2 regions of the Arthrobacter sp. ERGS1:01 genome follow, and region 2 is predicted to be linked to the other one. Evidence: predicted binding sites of a transcription regulator. Region 2 holds the regulator's gene; the other holds the start of a gene.
What was found. The regulator LexA, encoded in region 2, represses DNA repair genes until DNA is damaged. The targets are predictions, from matches to a motif close to TCGAACANNTGTTCGA.

Region 1: a site for LexA is predicted at 8,803-8,818, ahead of AL755_RS10890 (HNH endonuclease signature motif containing protein). Genes of this name have one in related genera too.

The regions. Positions count from the first base shown of each region.
Region 1 covers NZ_CP012479.1:1,556,217-1,566,779, reverse strand. Annotated here, with positions in the region: gene arsB (ACR3 family arsenite efflux transporter) at 1-394, opposite strand, end outside; gene AL755_RS10940 (ArsR/SmtB family transcription factor) at 494-844, shown strand; gene AL755_RS10935 (GNAT family N-acetyltransferase) at 853-1,338, shown strand; gene AL755_RS10930 (alpha/beta hydrolase family protein) at 1,381-2,376, shown strand; gene AL755_RS10925 (ABC transporter permease) at 2,389-3,249, opposite strand; gene AL755_RS10920 (ABC transporter ATP-binding protein) at 3,236-4,237, opposite strand; gene AL755_RS10915 (LolA family protein) at 4,245-5,462, opposite strand; gene AL755_RS24030 (hypothetical protein) at 5,608-5,865, shown strand; gene AL755_RS10905 (glycosyltransferase family A protein) at 5,876-6,607, shown strand; gene AL755_RS10900 (alpha/beta fold hydrolase) at 6,651-7,493, opposite strand; gene AL755_RS10895 (alpha/beta hydrolase) at 7,678-8,691, opposite strand; gene AL755_RS10890 (HNH endonuclease signature motif containing protein) at 8,861-10,563, shown strand, end outside.
Region 2 covers NZ_CP012479.1:792,990-803,552, forward strand. Annotated here, with positions in the region: gene miaA (tRNA (adenosine(37)-N6)-dimethylallyltransferase MiaA) at 1-738, shown strand, start outside; gene dapF (diaminopimelate epimerase) at 748-1,683, shown strand; gene AL755_RS07465 (class I SAM-dependent methyltransferase) at 1,772-2,401, opposite strand; gene hflX (GTPase HflX) at 2,555-4,198, shown strand; gene AL755_RS07475 (ATP-dependent DNA helicase) at 4,191-6,248, shown strand; gene lexA (transcriptional repressor LexA) at 6,359-7,102, opposite strand; gene AL755_RS07485 (LysM peptidoglycan-binding domain-containing protein) at 7,409-7,825, shown strand; gene AL755_RS07490 (histidinol-phosphate transaminase) at 7,902-8,999, shown strand; gene hisB (imidazoleglycerol-phosphate dehydratase HisB) at 9,146-9,772, shown strand; gene hisH (imidazole glycerol phosphate synthase subunit HisH) at 9,769-10,449, shown strand; gene AL755_RS23595 (hypothetical protein) at 10,450-10,563, shown strand, end outside.

The DNA of each region.
Region 1 (10,563 bases), 760 kb from region 2:
GCCCCACAATGATCAGCCCGGTCCGGTACTCGGGCAGGTCCGGAAGGAAGATCCAGGCCAGGGCAAACATGAACGCCGGAGCCGCCACCCAATTGATGATCAACGAGGAAATGAGCAGCTTGCGGTCCGCCAGCACCCGGCCGGTCTCGTTGTAGCGGACCTTCGCCAGCACCGGATACATCATGACCAGCAGGCCCACGGCGATCGGCAGGGACACCGAGCCGAGCTTCACCGCGTCCACTGCGGTGTTCAGGCCCGGGACGAACTTTCCCAACAGGAGGCCCAAAGCCATGGCCGCGATGATCCACACCGGAAGGAATCTGTCCAGGGTGGAGAGCTTGACCACGACGGCGGCCTCCCGGGGTAAAGCGGTGGTGCTGGTGTGGGTACTCACGGGGCTCCTAAACCAACACGGCGTGGGATTGATGGATGTCGATATAGAAAGTATTGGGCGCTACATCGACAAATGTCAATCTATGGACATAATGGATGTATGGACACCGCACAAACACTCCGGCTGACCGCCGCCGACGCCTGCTGCACATCGTCGGGGCTCCCGGTTCTGGGTGCCGCGGATGCGCAAGGCAGGGCACGGACCCTCAAGGCGCTCTCGGATCCGAACCGCCTCCGACTGATCTCGATCGTCAAGGCGGGCGACGGCGACGGGACCTGCGTGTGCGACCTCACCGAACCCCTGGAGCTGGGCCAGTCCACCGTCTCCCACCACTTGAAAATCCTTGTCGACGCCGGGCTGCTTGCCCGCGAGCAGCGCGGCACCTGGGCCTACTATTCGCTGGTGCCGGGCGCGTTGGAGGCTGCCTCCGCGAGCATCCTGACCCTGTGACCTTTGGCATGCGGGACATGATCCCGGCCGACTGGAGCGAGGTTGAGCGGATCCACGCCGCCGGGATTGCCGGCGGCAATGCCACCTTCGCCGAGGCACCGCCGTCGAAGGCCGAGTTCTTCGCAAGCCGCATCCCGGGGCTCAGCGTGGTGGCCACCGACCCCCAAGGCGCCGTGTGGGGATGGGTCGCGGCAACCCCCACCTCCGCCCGTGAGGTGTACCGCGGCGTGCTTGAGCATTCCGTCTACGTTGACCCGGCGGCTGCCGGTCACGGCGTCGGGCTCGGCCTCCTGCGGGAGCTCGCCGACCGTGCGGGCGCCGCCGGGTATTGGACGATCCAATCCGCCATCTTCCCCGAGAACCTGGCCAGCCTGGCCCTGCACGACAAGGCGGGATTCCGGCGCGTGGGCCGCCGCGAACGCATAGGCCGGATGGGCTATGGCCCCTTCGAAGGGATTTGGCGGGACACTATTTTGGTGGAGCTGCGCCTGTAAAACTGTGCGCCTGTAATACTGCGCTGCTGCAATACTGGGGGCATGGCTAATTCCCAGGACGTGAGCTGGCAGTTGGATGACACCACGATGGAGGGCACGGTGGTCCGCCCCGAGGGTGAGGGGCCGTTCCCGGCCGTGGTTTTGGTGGCGGGCAGCGGCCCAACGGACCGCAATTGGTGTTCGCCGCTGCTCCCCGGCGACAACGGCAGCGCACGGCTTTTCGCTGAGGCGTTTGCCGAAGCCGGCATTGCCTCCATCCGCTACGACAAGCGGGTGACCGGGCCCCACGCCAGGGAAAACGCCATGAAGCTCATCGGGAAACTGAGCATGCAATCCCATCTTGACGAGTTGGCCGCCGCAGTCCGGGTGCTCGCGGACCTCGACTATGTTGACGCGGCGCGGATTGCCGGGCTCGGCAACAGCGAGGGCACCCTCCACGTACTCCACTACGCTACGAGCAGCCAGGACGTCCCCTTGGTGAGCCTGGTGCTGGCCGCGCCGCCCGGGCGGCCGATCGAAACCGTGTTGCTGTCCCAGCTCCAGCTCCAGTCCGCCCAGATCCCCGGCGGGGCCGCCCTGATGCCAAAAGTCAGGGAGGCGGCCGCCCGTTACTCCGCGGGAGAGCCGATGAACCCGGACCCGGCGCTGCCGGAGAGCGTGCGGATGGTGCTCGCGAGCTTCGAGGCGCCGGCAAACCTTCCGCTGGCCCGCGAACTGTGGCTCGAATCCGGCGTTGACTCCCTGCAAAAGGTGCGCATCCCCACGCTGGTGTTGATCGGCGGGCGGGATGTCCAGATCGACGCCGAGGCCGACGGCGGCCCGCTCCGGGAGGCAGCCGCGGGCATGGCGAACGTGACCTTCGCGTTTCCGCCCAACGCCAACCACGTGTTCAAGGAGGACTCGCGCACCCCGGCCGAGGTGGCGGCGTCGCCCGGCAACGGCTACAACGATCCAGATACGCACCTTGACCCCGAGGCCCTGGCGACAATCCTCGAATGGCTGGCGGACAGATTTGCCCCGGTTACGCCGTCGCCCTGACGGGCGGAACCCTTAGGACAGTACATCCTTCGTGGCAAACCGCCCGTAGGCCAGCGCCCCGAACAGGGCAATATAGCCAAGCTGCAGGACCCCGTTGTTGCCGAACGACGTCCACGCAATGGGTTCGCGCAGGAGGTCGGCAAACCCCAGCCAGTAGTTGCTGAACAGCCAGGGGTGCAGCCAGGCCAGCTGCGGCAGCGCGTCCATGACCTGGGCGGCAATCGCCAGCGCCACCGTGGCCGCCATGGCCCCCACGGGGACGTCCGTCAGCGTGGAGATGAACAAGCCGATGGCGCTCAACCCCAGCAGCGAGACGCAGACGTAGGCGCCCACCAGCAGGATCCGCCCTTCCGCCACCCACGCGCTGACCGTGTCCCCGGAGAGCAGCGGCACGGGGCCCACGGGAAACAGCAGCAGCCCGATGACCGTACCCGCCAGGACGACGGCGGCCACGGCGGCCACGGCGAAGGCGGCCGCACCCACATACTTCACCACCAGCAGACGGAAGCGGCCGGCCGGCGCCACCAGCAGGTATCGCAGCGTACCCTGCCCCGCCTCCCCCGCGATGGTGTCCCCCGCGACCACCCCGACGGTCAGGGGAAGGAACAGGGGCGTGCACAGCACGAGGGCCGTCAGCACCACGAAGAGCCCGTTCTCGCTGATCCGGTCCAGGAACGCCGGGCCGCCGCCGTCGTTGTGGCGGCTGGTCAGCCGGACGGCCACGGCAACGAGGATGGGGATGGCGGCAAGGGCGGCCAGCATGGCCCACGTGCGCCGGCGGCGGAACAGCACGGACAGTTCGGAGCGGAGCAGCGGCCAGGTGGAACGCCGGGCTACTGCGATCCCACCTGCTTCATTCTCATTGGGCGACATCGAAGCCCTCCCCCGTCAGCGCCACGAACCGCTCTTCCAGGCTGCCGGCGTCGACGCTGAAGCCGCGCACCCGGACGCCCGCCTCGACCAGGGCGTCCACGATGTCCTCGCCCGGCAGTGCCACGGTGGGCATGGCCGCCCGCACCACGGCCCCCGCCGGATTCTGCGCTCCACGTGTCGGCGCGTCCCCGGACGCGTGGACATGCTCGGGCTCCAGGCCCAGCCGCAGCAGGACGCTGCGGGCGGCCCCGTCGTCGGGCGTGAGGACCGTGATCCGCGCCGTGCCCGCGGCCCGCAACTCGTCAAGAGTCCCCTGGGCCACCAGTTTGCCGGCCCGCATGATGGCGGCGTGCGTGCAGATCTGCTCCACCTCGGCCAGGAGGTGGCTGGAGACGAACACGGTGGTGCCGCCGGCGGCCAGCGACCGGACGAGGGAGCGGACCTCGCGGGTGCCCTGCGGGTCCAGGCCGTTGGTGGGTTCATCCAGGACCATGAGCTCGCGCGGGCGCAGCAGCGCATTGGCCAGGCCCAGCCGCTGCTTCATGCCCAGCGAGTATGCCTTGACCTTCTTGCCGGCCGCCGCCGCCAATCCCACGCGCTCTAGGGCCGCCTCGACCCGGGCCTTTCGGGTGGCGGTGGCGGCATGCGGGTCCGCCGTGTCCAGGCGAATCAGGTTGGCCCGGCCGGAGAGGAACGGGTAGAACGCCGGGCCCTCCACCAGCGCACCCACCCGCGGCAGCACGGCGTCGAGCTCACTTGGCATGGCACGGCCCAGGACCCGGGCGGTGCCGCTCGTGGCCGCGGCCAGGCCAAGGACCATGCGGATGGTGGTGGTCTTGCCGGAGCCGTTGGGTCCCAGGAAGCCAAAGACCGCGCCCGCGGGAACCAACAAGTCGAGGCCGTCGACGGCGGTTTGGGAACCAAAGGCCTTCGTCAGGCTGCGGGTTTCAATGGCGGGTGTATCGGGCGCCCCCTGCCCGACGCTCACCGGCGCGTCACTTGCCGGCCGCGGCGGCTTGCAGTGCCGCCAGGGGCACGGCGCCTGCGTACAGCCGCCCGTCGGGAGTGATCAGTGCCGTGAACAGCGTGGTTTCCAACGCGTGTCCGCCCGGGACGCTTTGCAGCAGCTCGGCAAGCTGCGGTGAAGTCGCCAGATTGGACGGGACCGTGCCGGCGGGTGCCTCAACGATGGCGGACCAGCCCGTTCCGGTGGTGGTCAGCTTGGGCGGCGCCGGTGCCGCCGGGGTGGTTCCGGGCGCGGGCAGGATGCCCGGCAGCTTCTTCATTTCACCCTTCGCCACGGGCCCCGTGGCCGGCAGCGTCTGCCGGGTGATGACGGCGCCGGCGGGCGGACTGAAGTTGAAGGTCGACGCCGGCGGGGCTGCCAAGGTGATCTGGCTGAAGGCCACCTGGAACGCCGCGGCGTCGCTGCCCCTGGCCTGCACGGTCACCTTCAGCGGCAGGCCGGTGGCGGCGTCGACGGCGATGGAGACCTTGCCCACGAGGGTTGCCGTGGTGCGCGGCGCCAAGACCAGGTCGTAGGCGCTCCGGCCGGCCACCCGGGTGTTGGGGCCGACGCTGACCTCGGTGCTGGGGTCAAGGTTGGCCAGGAATTTCGCCGCGAGTTGCGCCGGGGTCAGCTGGGCCGGGGTCAGCGGGTTGGCGCCCGCCGACGGGACGGGCGTGGCCTTGGGGGTGGTGTCAGTGCCGGCCGCGCCCGGGTGGACCATATGCGGGGCCGTTGCGTAGGGGACCTCGCCCGCCGCCAGGGTCAGCATGGTGGCGGAATTCGTGGCGGAATCGTAGGTCCACACCGTGTTGCCGTGCCGCACCACGTCGCGTTCGGCCAGCGTGTCCAGGATTTGCACCCGCTCGTTGGCGGAGCCGTCAAGGTAGATGCGGGCGGTGTGGGGCGCGGTCAGCAGTCCCACCAGGTCGGTGATGCTGGTGCCCGTGCCACCGCTCGACGACGGCGCCTGGGATTTCCCCGAACCCACGTCGGGCAGTTGGGGCAGCCCCAAGGCGACGGTTTGCTCCAAGGTGCCCGAGAGTGCGTTGACGTCGTTGCCTGCCACAAGGGCCACCAGCTGCTCCGCCGTCTTGGCGGGCAGTTTCACGGGGGCCGCGGCCTGCAGCGGCGCTGCCAGCACGACGGCGGCAATCACCACCGGCACTGCTGCCGCCGGCATCCACCGCAACCAACGGGCGGTCATGACACTTTGTCCCGGGGCATGATGTCCCTGTCGGGAATACGCATAGTCCCAGATTACGCCCGCCGGGGCCCCGCGAGCCTGTGAATTCACCGACTTTCTCATTCGGCCGGCACGGCCCGAAATCCCCTGCGGTAGGGTGGGCCGCATGGGGAACAAACGACTTTCATGGTCTTCCTGGCTGCTGACGCGCTGCATCTATGTCGCGGGCACCATGGCCACCTTATTCTCGATTGGCAGGCTCGTTGCGGGCGGCGGATCCGGCTTCTGGCTGGGCATTGCAGCCGGCCTCCTGCTGCTGGCGCTGGCGACCCGCGGCCCCTGGGACGCGGCCGACAGTGGCCGGAACAGGTCCGTCTTCGGCTTCCGGGCGCGTCCCGAACCGGCCGATCCACAGCGGCAGTAGGCCCGCACCCGTGACCAGCATCGCCGTCGTCATTCCGTCCCGCAATGATGCGCCGATGCTGGCCGCCTGCCTGGCCCACCTGGCCGCCCAGTCCCGCCCTGCCGACCAGATCATCGTGGTGGACAACGGCAGCACCGACAATACTGCGCAGCTGTGCGAGGCGGCCGGCGTACGGCGCATCCACTGGCCCGTCCCGGGTGTGGCAGGCGCCTCGGCCGCGGGATTCGATGCGGCCGGCACGGACATTGTGGCCCGGATCGATGCCGATTCGCGGCCCGCACCAGGCTGGCTTGCCCGGGTGGAATCGGATTTGGCCGCGGCCGGACCGCTGACGCTGGTGACGGGCCCCGGCGACTTTTACGACGGTCCCCAGCTGGTCTGTTGGCTGGGCCGCACCCTCTATCTGGGCGGGTACTTCCACGTAGTCGGCTTCCTGCTGGGCCATCCCCCGGTCTTTGGCTCCAACTATGCGATGACGGCCGAGGTCTGGGCCAGGCTCGGGCCAGGCGTGATCCGTGATGCGCCGGGCATCCACGACGACCTTGACGTCTCCTACCGGGTGCGCCCGGACATGACGGTCATGTACGACGCCGGCCTGCGCATGCCGGTCTCGGCCCGCCCGTTCCACTCCTGGGGCTCCCTGGGCCGGCGCCTGGCGATGTCAGGGGAGACGTTTACCGCGGAGTTTCGCGAGGAGGGCCCGCTGCGACGACGGCGAGCGCGCCGCCAAGAGGTTCTCTAGTCAGGGCGGTTTCATGGCTTCCGTTCCTTGATCGGGTGGGGTTTCAGGAGTGCGACTCGGCGAACAGTGCCAGCAGATCCCGGGACAACTGGTGCGGGGAGGTTTCGCATGGGCTGTGGCCGGATCGGTAGACGGCAAGCCGGGCGCCGAGGGTGTCGGCAAATTCGGCATGCATCTTGGTGGGCCAGAGGTCATGTTCCCCTACGGCCACGAGCTTGGGCACGGGTATGCCTGCGAGCGCCGTGGCGAGTTCGGGGTTGCGTTTCATCAGCCCCACGATGTCGCGCACTGATTGGCGCCGGGTCAGCGCGAAGCGTTCCTTGACGAAGCGGAGCCTCCCGGGCGGGACGGGGATGAAGTTGCGTCGGATGCCCCAGATCATGAGTGCGGCGCCTATGCGTCCGTTGGCAAGGTCCGTGAATGGGCCGATCCTACTGACGCCCCTGAAGCTTTGCCCGGCCAGTGGCGGGCAGCTGAGCAGGGTGAGGCTGGCAAACAGTTCCTGTTCGCGTGCCAGTGCCAGCCCGGCCACCGTGCCGGCAAAGGAGTACCCCACTACATGGGCGGGCCGGCCCAGGTCCTGCAGTACGGCCAGGAGGTCCTGCACGAACAGTTCGTAGTCGTAGTGAGGCCGGGGCGGGTCGAGGTTTTCCGGGCCGGCTCCGGCCGATTCGTATTGGCCGGCCAGGTCATAGCTGCGGGTGAAGTATCCGGCCGCCGCCAGGATTGGCATCATCAGCACGAAGTCCTCCTTGGAGCCGGTGGCTCCCGGCGCCAAGACCACGGGTGTGGCCGCCGGATCGCCGCTGCTGATCACGGCCAACGGCCCGCTGGGTGCTGCGAACGTTGAGCGGTGGATTCCTTCGGGCAGTACGGCCCAGTCAATATCGGGGAGTTCTGTGTCCGCCTGTTCCGCGGCGTCCGGCGCCTTGTCGCGGGTTGTTTCCGAGCCGGGGACGACAGCCGGGTTTTCCGCCGCACCCGGCCGGGTCCCGCCGTCGTCGTTCCCCCGGTCAACCCTGAACCGCACAGTCGCACCTCCGCACCAACAGCGGGACGGGCGCCAGGAGCTAGACCGTCACCTTCGTTATAAAGGATTGTAGGCGCCGGTACACTTCCTGGGATTCCGGGTATCGAAAGTTTTGCTGCCAGGTGTGTTCGGTGTTTGCACTGCCCCAGCCGTACACCAAGGAGTCGACCGGGACGCCGTGTCCCGCCAGGCGCTTGATCAGGTTCATGTTGGAGGCGTAGAAGAAGTCGCGTTCGGAGGTGGTGATGAAAACCGGCGGGCACCGTGAATCGAGCCATTCGATCGGCGACATGAAGTGGGCGGCCTCGCGGAGCCTGTGCCGGCGTTCCCGTCCGGTTCCTGTGGCCTCCCCTCCGTGGGGCAGCAACATGCGGACGAAGTTCAGGCTCATGACGAACCCCCTGTCGAAGAACACGGAGAAGTCCACGATGCTGCAATGCTGCACCAGGCCGCGCAGCTGGCCGAGCCGCAGCGCGGGCTCCAGGGCGTAGTGCCGGGCCAGTTCCGGGCGGAACGTGGCGGCCGTCATGAGTGCGGAGATCTGTCCGCCCGCGGAATCCCCGCCCAGCACGATGCGCCCCTTATCTCCGCCGTACTCGCCAATGTGTGCCACCACCCACCGCAATGCCGCGTTGGCGTCCTCCAACACGTGGCCCAGGTGGAAGTGCGGCGCCATGCGGTAGTTGACGTTGACCACCACGGCGCCGCCGGCAGCCTGGCCGGCGCAGTACTTGGTCAGGGACGCCTTGTCCCCCGAGGTCCAGCCGCCGCCGTGAAAGTACACGTACACGGGGAGGGGTTGTGCATCCCCGTTGTGGTTGGCAGGGGCCATGACGTCCAACCGGTGCCAGCGGATCCTGTCGCCCACGAAGTCAAGGTCATGCCAGTACCGGACGTCCGTGAAGGGTTCTGCGTTGAAGCGCCGGAGCTCCCCGCGGCTGACGGCGTGCATGAGCAACCGCCACGCCCAGACCGGCACGCGGCTCAAGACTCCCCTGACGCGGCGGCCCACGGCAAACATGCCCCGGGGCGCCACCGGTCCCGGCCCCTCCATGCCGCCAGACTACGCCGATGCACTGGGACACGCCTGAGAACGCTGACTGCGGGCACGGCGGTATGACCACGGGCCTGCGCTAAATGCCCGATTTGCCGCCACTTAAGAAATTCGAACATATCTTCGAAAAACTGTTTCCAGTGGGGCCCTTGCGGACCAAAATTGACGTATGGGTGCGTTGGACCGGCCCGAAGCCACGAGGGACTCCACCCTTTTCGGACCGCCACTTGTGGAGGACGCTCCCGGCCACAGCCGGGACCGCGATCCCGGCAGCACCCTGACCGAACTCAGCGACGCTGACCTGGCCAGGCTGATTGCCCTGGACCCCGGTGACGCGGATCTGGCCGGCGCCACCGCGGTGTCATCCCGGGAACTTACCGCCGCAGAGTGGGCATACTTGACGGCGAGCGCCGATACCACTGCGTGTGTGGAGGCCGTTCCCGCCGGAATCTTTGACACCGGGGCATCTGTGCCATCCGCCGTGGCGCTGCGTACCTCAAGGATCCAAACACTGCGCGCCTCCGTGCCCGCCCTGCCGGAAGCACCCCGGGACAACAACCCAATCGGCGTCCAGTGGTCACCCTCCGCAGGTGTGGACGCGCTCGCCGGCTTGGACCCGGCAGGACTCTGCGACAACGACCTCCTCGACTACCTGCACGCGGCAAACCGGCTGGCCGCCTTTGCCCGGGCTGTGGAAGGCGTCGCCCTGACCGAGTTTGCCGAACGTCACCCACCGCTGGCCAGCGAGGGCGCCACGGACTCTGAGTACCTTTCGAAGTGGGCAGCCGCAGAGATCATGGCGGTCTACGCGATGGGTGAAGGCGCCTCCCTGCACCGGATGACCGAGGCCGGGATCCTGGTCAATGACCTGCCCGAGAGCTGTGCGCTGTACCGGGACGGTTTGCTGGACACCATGCGGATCGAGGCGATCCTGCGGGGAGTCATCGGCTTCCCGGCGGAGCTCAGCCACACCCTGGAGCCGATGTTCCTCCCCGGCGCGTCCCGCATGAACCCGGCAGCGCTGACCCGCAGGATCCGCAAGCTGGCGCAGGCACACCATCCCGACTCCCACTCCGCACGGCACGAGCGCGCCCGCCGCGAACGCCGGGTCTGGTTTACCCCGCTCGACGACGGAATGGCCCAGCTTGGCGCCATCCTTCCCGCGGTGCAGGCCAAGGCGCTCTTCGAGACCCTAGGGTTGTGGGCCCGCAACGCCCGGCGGGAAGGTCTGCCAAGCCAAGGCAATACACCCACTGGGCGCCCGTCCAGGAGCCTGAACAACTACATGGCGGATGCCCTCCTGGATCTCCTCCAGCTGGCATTGCAGAACCCGACCGGACAAGATGCCTGCGGCAATCCGAACTGCGGAGCGGAGCATCGGCCCGCAGCCAAGTCCTGGGTGGTAGCCACCATCAACGTGGAGGTCCCGGCGTTCACGCTCCTGGGCCGCTCGGAGGAGCCGGGCATGCTGGAAGGCTACGGCCCCATCCCGCCGGACCAGGCCCGGGAGCTCGCCGCCGGTTCTCCCGGCTGGATCAGGATCCTCACCCACCCGGAAAAACGCACCCGACTCAGCGTGGGGCGCAGCCGTTACCGCCCGCCACCGGATATGGCCCGATTGGTCAGGCTTCGTGAACCGGCCTGCACGGGAATTGGCTGCGACGTCCCGGCCTCCCGATGCGAGCTCGACCATATCGTGCCATTCCACCTCACCAGCTACTCCCCCGACGGCTGGCCCCTGCCCAGGGGAGAAACCAGCGTTGCCAACCTGCTGCCCCGATCCCTGTACTGCCACCAGCTCAAGGACGATCCCTCCACAGGTTGGCGCGTGGAACCGGAAGGCCCCGGCGTCACCAGGACCACCACCCCCAC
Region 2 (10,563 bases):
CTCAGCGTCCGCGAGGACACCACGGTGGCGCAGTTCCAGGCGCTGGCACGGTCCGCCATCGCCGACATCCAGGCCCGCGGCAAGCTGCCCATCCTGGTGGGTGGCTCCGGCCTCTATGTCCGCGCCGCCGTGGACGTGCTGGAATTCCCCGGCACCGACCCGGCCATCCGCTCCCGCCTTGAGGCCGAGCTCGACGCCGGCGGCCTGACACCGCTGGCCGCCCGGCTTGCCCGGGTGGACCCGGTTTCCGCCGCCCGCATCAACGACGGCAAACGCGTGGTCCGTGCCCTTGAGGTGCACGAACTGACGGGCCGGCCGTTCAGCTCCTTCATGCCGGAGCGCGACTACGTCCAGCCCACCGTGCAGATTGGCCTCAACGGCGACCGGGCACAATTGCATGAGCGGCTGGCCGGCCGCGTGCACCGGATGGTCGAATCCGGCCTGCAGGAGGAGGTTGCCGCCCTCATCCCGGAGGGGCTCCGCGAGGGGCGCACGGCCCAAAAGGCGTTGGGCTACCAACAGTTCCTGCGCGTCCTTGACGGCGAATCGACCGTGGCGGCTGCGTCGGAGGAAACCATCACCGCCACCAGGCAGTTCGCCCGCCGCCAGATCACCTGGTTCCGTGCCGACCCGCGCGTGCACTGGCTCGACTGGGCGCAGCCGGACCTTTACGACGCCGCCGGCGGTTTGGTTCATGACGCCATGGAGGCTGCAAACCGGGCGCCCGGATTGCCTTAGTCTTGAACCATGACTGATGCACACCTGCCTGCCGCCGGCACGCCCCTGACCGGACTGCGCTTTTCCAAGGGCCACGGCACGGGCAACGACTTCGTGTTGGTGGCCGATCCCGACGGCGCCCACATCATCACCCCGGAGCAGGTGGCCGGACTGTGCGACCGCCATCGCGGCATCGGCGGCGACGGCCTCATCCGCGCCGTCCGCTCCCAGCATGTGCCCGAGGGCCTCGCCCTGCTCGCGGACCACCCGGACGCCGAATGGTTCATGGACTACCGCAACGGTGACGGTTCCCTGTCCGAAATGTGCGGCAACGGAGTGCGCGTCTTTGTCCACTTCCTGATCGAGCAGGGCCTGGTGGTCCTGCACCCGGGGCACTCACTGACCATCGGCACCCGCGGCGGCGTCAAGGTCGTGGCCCGCACCGACAACGGCTACATGGTGGACATGGGCCCCTGGGAGTTCATCTTCCCCGAGCAGGCGGCCGAACGCGGCATGGATTCGATCGTCGAAACCTCCGGCGTCGACGTGGCCCGGCCCGGCCTGTCCGTCAGCATGGGCAACCCGCACACCGTCGTGGCGCTGCCCACCCTCGACGAGCTGGCCGCCGCCAACCTGACCACGGCACCCGAAGTGGCGCCGCTGCCCCCGCACGGCACCAACGTCGAGTTCGCGGTGCCCGCCGAACCCCTGGTCAGCGACGGGGTGGGGTACATCACGATGCGCGTGCACGAACGCGGCGTGGGGGAGACCCTCTCCTGCGGCACGGGAGCCTGCGCGGCAGCCGTCGCCACCCGCTTCTGGGCCGGCGACGACGCCCCCGATGTGTGGGCCGTGGACGTACCCGGCGGCACCGTCCGCGTACGCTTCTTCCCCGGCCCCGACGGACGCGAGCACGTTGAACTCAGCGGCCCCGCCGTCATCGTGGCCGACGGCGTCCTCGCCTGACCCCACGCCCTCCCTGATTTGGCTCGCGAGCGAGCCAAATCAGGGGCCCTCGGGCGCGTGGGCCCAACTATTCGCGAAGGGTGAACTCTTACGGTTTGGTGCGGGTGACGCGCAGGATCCGGAACGCCTTGGACGTGGAGTCGCGGGACACCTCGAAACCGGCCTCCGGGAAGCGCTCGGCAAGTTCCACGCCCAGCCACCGCTGGAGCGAATCCGAGCCCAGGTTCTTCTGCACCACCAGGTAGGCGTTGCCGCCTTCGGCCAGGCGGGGGAGCCAGGTCAGCAGGATCGCGTGGAGTTCGGCCTTGCCGACCCGGATGGGCGGGTTGGACCAGATGGTGGTGAAGCGCACCTCGGGGTCGACGTCGTCGGGCATTGAAACCCGCACGTTGCCAAGGCCCAGGGCCTTGGCATTGTCGCCGGTCAGCTCGATCGAGCGTTCGTTGACGTCCACGGCGTAGACGGTGGCTTCGGGGGAGCGCAGGGCAAGCGTCAGGGCGATCGGACCCCAGCCACAGCCGATGTCCAGCAAATTTCCCGTGGGGGACGGCGCCGGGGCGTCGGCCAGCAGGATCGCGGTGCCCTTGTCCACGCCGTCGGGGCTGAAAATGCCGCCGCCGGTTTGCAGGGTCCGCCGCTCCCCGGCCAACACCACCTGCAGTGGCCGCCGTTTCAGCGGCGTTGACGGTTGTGAACTGAAGTAATGATCTGCATCCATAGTCCTGCCAGATTAGTGCGAATTGGGCGCAATCGGAATCTGGGCCCGCCTGCGGGTGCGATTCGTCCGCATGTTCTCCACAGGCGTGATCACACAAAGGTGTGCGTGTCCGTGCCCGGGACTACGATTGAGGTAACAGCCAATAAGGAGAACATGTCCAACCCATCCGCACCCCACGGTTCCGCCGACTCGCACGGCCCCGCAGAAGTTCCCGCCGGCGGGGACGCCGGCCAGGACCTGTCAGTGGCCGAGATTGAGGCCGTGATTGACCGTATTCTGGCCAAGGACGCCGCGGCGACCCGTGCAGTCCGTGAGGATGCCAAGCTCGACGCCGCCGACCCCCAGTCCAAGAGCGCCGCGAGCCACCCCATCATCGGCCGCGCCCAGGCCCTCTCGAACCTGGCCCAGGAACACAGCCGCTTCGACGGCGACCAAAGCGAACTCGCCGAGCGCAACGCCTTGCGCCGCACCGCCGGGCTGTCCACCGAACTTGAAGACGTCACCGAGGTCGAATACCGCCAGCTCCGGCTGGAACGGGTGGTCCTGGCCGGGCTCTGGAGCAACGGCACCATGGCCGACGCCGAAAACTCGCTGCGCGAATTGGCCGCCTTGGCCGAGACGGCCGGCTCGGAGGTGCTGGACGGGCTGGTGCAGCGCCGGGCCAAACCGGACCCCGCCACTTACCTGGGCCAGGGCAAGGCCCAGGAGCTGAAGGACATCGTGCACGCCACGGGTGCCGACACCGTCATCATCGACGGCGACCTTGCACCCTCCCAGCGCCGCACCTTGGAGGAAGTGGTCAAGGTCAAGGTCATCGACAGGACCGCTCTGATCCTGGACATCTTTGCCCAGCACGCCCAGTCCCGCGAAGGCCGGGCCCAGGTGGAACTGGCCCAGATGGAATACCTGCTGCCGCGCCTGCGTGGTTGGGGCGAGTCCATGTCCCGCCAGGCCGGTGGCCGGGTGGGCGCCGCCGGTGGCGGCATCGGCTCCCGTGGTCCCGGTGAAACGAAGATGGAACTGGACCGGCGCAAGATCCGCACCCGCATGGCGAAGCTGCGCCGCGAGATTGCGGCCATGAAGCCGGCCCGGGAAACCAAACGGGCCAACCGCAAACGCAACTCGGTGCCCTCGGTGGCCATTGCCGGCTACACCAACGCCGGCAAGTCCTCGCTGCTGAACCGGCTCACGGATGCCGGCGTGCTGGTGGAGAACGCCCTGTTCGCCACCCTGGATCCCACGGTCCGCAAGACCGAAACCGCCGACGGCCTCGGCTACACCCTGGTGGACACGGTCGGATTCGTCCGCTCCCTGCCCACCCAGCTCGTTGAGGCCTTCCGCTCCACCCTGGAGGAAGTGGCCGACGCCGACCTCATCCTGCACATCGTGGACGCCTCACACCCGGACCCCGAAGGCCAAATCGCGGCCGTCCGCACCGTGCTCTCCGAGGTCGATGCGCTGAAGATCCCCGAGATCATCATCTTGAACAAGGCCGACATTGCCGACCCGTTCGTGGTGGAACGCCTGCGCCAGCGCGAGCCGCGCACCGTGGTGGTTTCGGCCCGCACGGGCGCCGGCATCGATGAGCTCCTTGCCGCCATCAGCGAGGCCATCCCGCGGCCCAGCATCGCCCTGGACCTGTTGATTCCCTATGACCGCGGCGACGTCCTGAACAGGCTGCACCGCAGCGACGCCGAGATCATCAGCATTGAGCACGGCGAACACGGCACCATCGCCAAGGTCCGCGTACGCGGGGACCTTGCCGCCGAGGTGGAGCCGTTTGTCCAGCATGAGTGAAACAGCATCCGTGGCCCGCAAGGATGGCGCGAGTGAACTGAGCGAGCAGGCCATTGAGCTGCTCGACGCGGCCGTCGAGGCGATGGGCGGCCAGCGCCGCGACGGCCAGCACGACATGGTCCGCCGTGTCGTGGAGGCCATCGAGACCGGCGACCACCTGCTGGTGCAGGCCGGTACCGGGACTGGAAAGTCGTTGGCCTACCTGATCCCGTTGATCGTCCACGCGCTCAGCAGCGACAAACCGTCCGTGGTGGCGACGGCCACCTTGGCGCTGCAGGCCCAGATCGTGGGACGGGACGTGCCGCGGTTGCTGGCCGCCCTGGAACCGCTGCTGCCCCGGCCCATCGACGTCGCACTCGTCAAGGGCCGCAGCAACTACGTTTGCCGGCACAAGCTCGGTGGGGGTTTTCCCTCGGAGGACTCCGCCGAGGGTGCGCTGTTTAGCCTCGGTGAAGATTCCAGCGTGGTCCACCTGCCCGGCGCCAAGACCGGCCCCACCTCACCGCTGGGGCGTGAAGTGGTGCGCCTGCGCGAATGGGCCGAGGACACCGAAACCGGTGACCGTGACGAACTTGTCCCCGGCGTCACCGACAAGGCCTGGCGCCAAGTGTCCGTCACGTCCATGGAGTGCCTGGGCGCGCAAAAATGCCCGCTGGCCGAGACCTGCTTCTCCGAGCTGGCCCGGGCCAAGGGTGCCGAGGCCGACATCGTGGTCACCAACCACGCCATGCTCGCCATCAGCGCCTTCGAGGGCATCGCCGTCCTTCCCGACTACGACGTCGTCGTGGTCGATGAGGCGCACGAGCTCCAGGACAGGGTCACCGGCGCCGTCACGGGCCAGCTCTCGGTCCAAATGGTCCAGGCGGCCGCCTCCAGCACCCGCAAGCACACGGGCGTATCGGTCGACGCCCTGCACGGGGCCGCGACGGCCCTGGACCTGGCGTTCGCCGGAACACCGTCCGGGCTGCTGCCCAACGGCTTGAACGAGGAACAGTCGGCGGCCATTGAACAACTGCGTGACGCCGTCCGGGTGGCCCTGTCCGATTCAAAGCCCGACGGCAATGCTTCGGCCGACGGCGGACGCTCGATCGCACGGTCCCGGCTGAACCTGATCTTCGACCTCTGCGAACGGTTGCTCACCGCCGCCGACGCCCGCGAAGTGGTCTGGGCGTCCCGCACCGGCACGTTCACGCCCGGGCAGGGCTACCAAAAGGCCGACGACAGCGAACCACCCGTCATCAACATCGCCCCGCTCAGCGTTGCCGGAAAACTGCGGGAGGGGCTCTTTGCCGACCACACGGTGGTGCTGACCTCCGCAACGCTGGCCATCGGCGAGTCGTTCCAGGCCACGGCCGGGGGCTTGGGCCTGCTGGGCGCCAACGCGCCGGCGTGGACCGGGGCCGACGTCGGATCCCCGTTCGACTACCCCAAGCAGGGCATGCTGTATGTGGCCGCGCACCTGCAAAAGCCGGGTTTCGGCAACTCGCCGGAGCAATTGGCGGAGCTTGAGGCACTCATCACGGCTGCCGGGGGCGGAACACTGGCGTTGTTCTCCTCCCGCAGGGCTGCCGAGGACGCCGCGGAAAAGCTCCGCAAGAAGCTGTCGGTGAAGATCCTGTGCCAGGGGGAGTCCTCCATGGCGGGCCTCATCAAAGAGTTCTCCGACGAACCCGACACCTGCCTGTTCGGCACCATGTCCCTCTGGCAGGGGGTGGACGTCCAGGGTGCATCGTGCCGGCTCGTGGTCATTGACAGGATTCCGTTCCCACGCCCGGACGACCCCCTCGTGACGGCGCGCGCCCGCGCCGTTGCGCAGAGCGGCGGCGACGGATTCATCGCGATCTCGGCAACCCACGCCGCCATCAGGCTGGCGCAGGGTGTGGGGCGGCTTATCCGCTCGAGCAGTGACAGGGGAGTGGTGGCCGTCCTGGACTCCCGGCTGGCGAATGCCGGCTACGGCGGCTTCCTGCGTGCAGCCCTTCCGCCGTTCTGGTCCACCAAGGACCGGAACGTGGCCCTCGCGGCATTGCAAAGGCTCTCCGGCAAATAGCCCAGGTGCGCAGCCGCCCGGTGATCGAGCCTGTCGGGATCCGGGGCCCTGGTCTGGAAACATGGAAGCGCCCCCGGTCGGGAGACCGGGGGCGCTTCCATTCGTTTTGCCTACAGGCTGCGCAGGACCGAGACGACCTTGCCCATGACGGTGGCGCTGTCACCGAGGATGGGCTCATAACGGGTGTTCTGCGGCAGCAGCCACGTGTGACCGTCGCGCTGGCGGAACGTCTTCACGGTGGCCTCGTCCTCGAGCAGGGCCGCAACGATCTCGCCATTGTTGGCCGTGTTCTGCCGGCGCACCACCACCCAGTCGCCGTCGCAGATCGCGGCGTCGATCATGGAATCCCCGGCGACCTTCAGCATGAACAATTCACCGTTGCCCACGATCTGGCGCGGCAGCGGCATGATGTCATCCACCACCTGGTCGGCCAGGATGGGACCGCCGGCGGCGATCCGGCCCACCAGCGGCACGAATGCGGTGTCGGAGGCGCTGCTCAGTTGGGCGAAGTTCAAGCCGTTCGAACTGCGCACCTGGTCGGGCGAGCTGACGCCCTCAATCTCCACTACGCCGTTGTCCAGGACCAGCGGAATGAGGACCTCCATGGCGCGGGGCCGCTTCGGATCGCGGCGCAGGTAGCCGTGGCGCTCAAGCTGGGTCAGCTGGTGCGTGACGCTGGAGAGACTGGCCAGGCCCACCACGTCCCCGATCTCACGCATCGACGGCGGGTAGCCTTTGTCGGCAATGGAGCGCTGGATGCATTCGAGAATCTTCTTCTGCCGGACCGTCAGCCCCTTCATGCCGGCCCTGCTGGGGGCCTGCGGGATGCGGTGCGGAGGTTCTGGTAGCGCCATGGTCCTTCGGTCCTTTCGTGGAGGCCGTCAAGAGTGTTAATCAAGAGTGTCAGTGCCTTCTGGTGGACTGCTTTTAGCGGCGAATCCTTACCTCCAAGATTAAGCCAGAAAAGAGCGAATTTCAAACATTTGTTCTATCGAGTCTTGGCAAGAGTCGTCTATAGATGCTAAAACTGTAGTACCAGCGTTAGAACATACGTTCTATCGAACATATTGTGTATGGAAGTTTGATCCTGCTGAATGTCCCGGGTTTCGCCCGGTTCGGCCCATGCGGTCAGGCCTCCACGGAGTGAAAGGAATGAATTCATGAGCGCATTGGTGATTTCCACAGCAGGCCCGGCGGTCCAGTACTCCGGAAGCAAGTTCGGCACTGTCCGTGCCACCCCGGCCGGACCCCTGCGATTGACGCGGCGGGGCCGCATGGTTTTCCTGGGAATTCCGGCCCTTGTCGTCGCGGCCGTGTTGATGCTGTCCGTAGTGGCCGTGCTGTTGGGCGTCGTCGCCAGCCCGGCCAACGCCGCCACTAAGTACACCCCCGTCAACATGACGGACTATGCGGCCTCCGTGACGGTGCTCCAGGGGCAAAGCCTGTGGTCGATCGCGGCGAAGAGCGATCCCAACCGCGACGTCCGCGACGTCGTGGCCGAGATCGTGGCCCTCAATGACCTGGGCACCTCGGTGTTGCAGGCCGGCCAGCAGTTGTACGTACCCCTGCCGAAGTAGGCCCACGGAGATCACATGGTGGGACATTGCCGGTCACAAGTTCTGTTCCGGCACGAACACCACTTAAGCTGATTCCATGGATCAGTTTGAACGTCTCAACCAGTTACCGCTCCGCGACGATCTGCGCGGACAGCATCCCTACGGGGCACCGCAACTGGACGTTCCCATCCTGCTAAACGTCAATGAAAATACCTTTGGTGTTCCACTGGACGCCAAGGAGGCCATCCTCAAGGCCGTGGCCGATGAGCTTGATGGCTTGAACCGCTACCCCGACAGGGAGTTCACCGAACTCCGCCGGGCACTGGCCGCCTACCTGGGACACGGTCTCACGGAGGAGAACATCTGGGCCGCCAACGGCTCCAATGAGGTCCTCCAGCAATTGCTGCAGGCCTTTGGCGGACCGGGACGACGCGCCATGGGCTTCCCGCCCACATACTCGATGTACCCGCTGCTCGCCAGCGGCACCGGCACCGCTTACGTGCCCGGTGTCCGCGGGGACGACTACAGCCTTACCGCGGAATCGGCGGCCGCCCAGGTGCGCGAATCCGCGCCCAACGTGATCTTCCTCTGCTCCCCGAACAACCCCACGGGCACGGCACTCGGCCTTGACGTCGTCGAGGCCGTCTATGAAGCAGGCGAGGCGTCCCAGGCGATCGTGATCGTGGACGAGGCCTACGTGGAGTTCGCCCACACCGGCACGTCGAGTGCGCTGACCCTGCTCCCGGGCCGCCCGCGGCTGGTGGTGTCCCGCACCATGAGCAAGGCGTTCGCACTGGCCGGTGCCCGGCTCGGATACCTGGCATCCGCGCCCGAGGTCGCCGACGCCATCCGGCTGGTCCGCCTGCCCTACCACCTGTCGGCCATCACCCAGGCCACGGCCGTTGCGGCCCTGCGGAATTCCGATTCCCTGCTCGCCAACGTTGAGGCCATCAAGGTCCAGCGCGACCGCATCGTCACGGAGCTTTCCGCCATGGGGCTTGCCCCGGCGCCGTCGGATTCGAACTACGTGTTCTTCGGCGGGGTGGCCGACCCCCATGCACTGTGGGAAGCCCTGCTGGCCGACGGCGTGCTCATCCGCGACGTCGGCATCCCCGGCCACCTGCGAGTCACCGCAGGCACCGAAGCGGAGACCACCGCGTTCCTCGACGGGCTGCGGCGTTTCCTCAACGGCTAGCACAGCGCCACCACGGGGCCGCGGACCGCTTTGGCAAGAAGCGAGTCCTGTCTTCTAAACTGGTATCAAATGCAAACTCCGCCGCGCACACGCCTGCGCGGCCACGTGCCCCGGCGCGCCACCCCTGCAGTGAAGGATCAATTGAGATGACCGAGAACAGCCAGGCCGCAGGCCCGGGACGGACCGCGCGCCTCGAACGCGCCACCAGCGAATCCAGCGTGCTCGTCGAAATCAACCTCGACGGCACCGGAGTGTCCAACATCGACACCTCCGTCCCGTTCTACGACCACATGCTCACGGCGCTGTCCAAGCACTCCCTGATCGACATGACGATCAAGGCCACCGGCGACACCCACATCGACGCCCACCACACGGTGGAGGACGTGGCCATCTCCCTCGGCGAGGTGCTCAAGGTGGCGCTCGGGAACAAGGCGGGCATCCGCCGCTTCGGCGAGGCCACCGTGCCCCTCGACGAGGCGCTTGCCAATGCCGTGGTCGACGTCTCCGGACGCCCCTACCTGGTGCACGGCGGCGAGCCCGCCGGGCAGGAATACCACCTCATCGGCGGCCACTTCACCGGTTCGCTGACCCGGCACGTTTTTGAAGCCATCACCTTGCACGCCCAGATCTGCCTGCACATGACCGTGATTGCCGGCCGCGACCCCCACCACATCGTCGAGGCCCAGTTCAAGGCCTTCGCCCGGGCGCTGCGCTCCGCCGTGGAACCGGACCCGCGCGTCACCGGCATCCCCTCCACCAAGGGCCTGCTGTGAGTGCGGAAATTCCGGCACCTGCCGGGGAAGCCCAGCCCACGGTCACCGTCCTTGACTACGGCTCGGGCAACATCCGCTCTGCCGTCCGCGCCCTGGAGCGCGCCGGAGCAACCGTCACGCTCAGTGCCAAGCCCGACGACGTCCTGGGCGCCGACGGCCTGGTGGTTCCCGGTGTCGGCGCGTTCGGTTCCGTCATGGCGGAGCTGAAGAGTGTTGACGCCATCCGGATGATCGGCCGCCGCGTGGCAGGTGGCCGGCCCGTGCTCGGCATCTGCGTTGGACTGCAGGTCTTGTTCGACGCCGGCGTGGAACACGGCGTCCGCGCCAACGGCATGGGGGAGTGGCCCGGCACGGTGGAGCTGCTGCCCGCCGAGGTCGTCCCGCACATGGGCTGGAACACGGTCAAGGCCCCGGCCGATTCCGTCCTGTTCGAAGGTGTTTCCGACGAGCGCTTCTACTTCGTGCACTCCTATGGCGTCCAAAGCTGGGACTTCGACGTGATCCAGCCCAAGATGAAGCCGCCCATGGTGACCTGGTCCGAGCACGGCGCCCCGTTCATCGCCGCCGTCGAAAACGGGCCGCTGTGCGCCACCCAGTTCCACCCGGAAAAGTCCGGCGACGCCGGTGCCCGGCTGCTGCGCAACTGGGTCAACTCGCTGCGCAAGGGTGCCGCCTAAATGTGGTCACTGCTCCTGATGGCCCTGGCCGGTCTGTTGATCGGCGGCTGCTACACGTTCTACCAGCAAAAAGCGCCCCGCTGGATCCCGATCAGTTTCGCGTTCCTGGCCGTC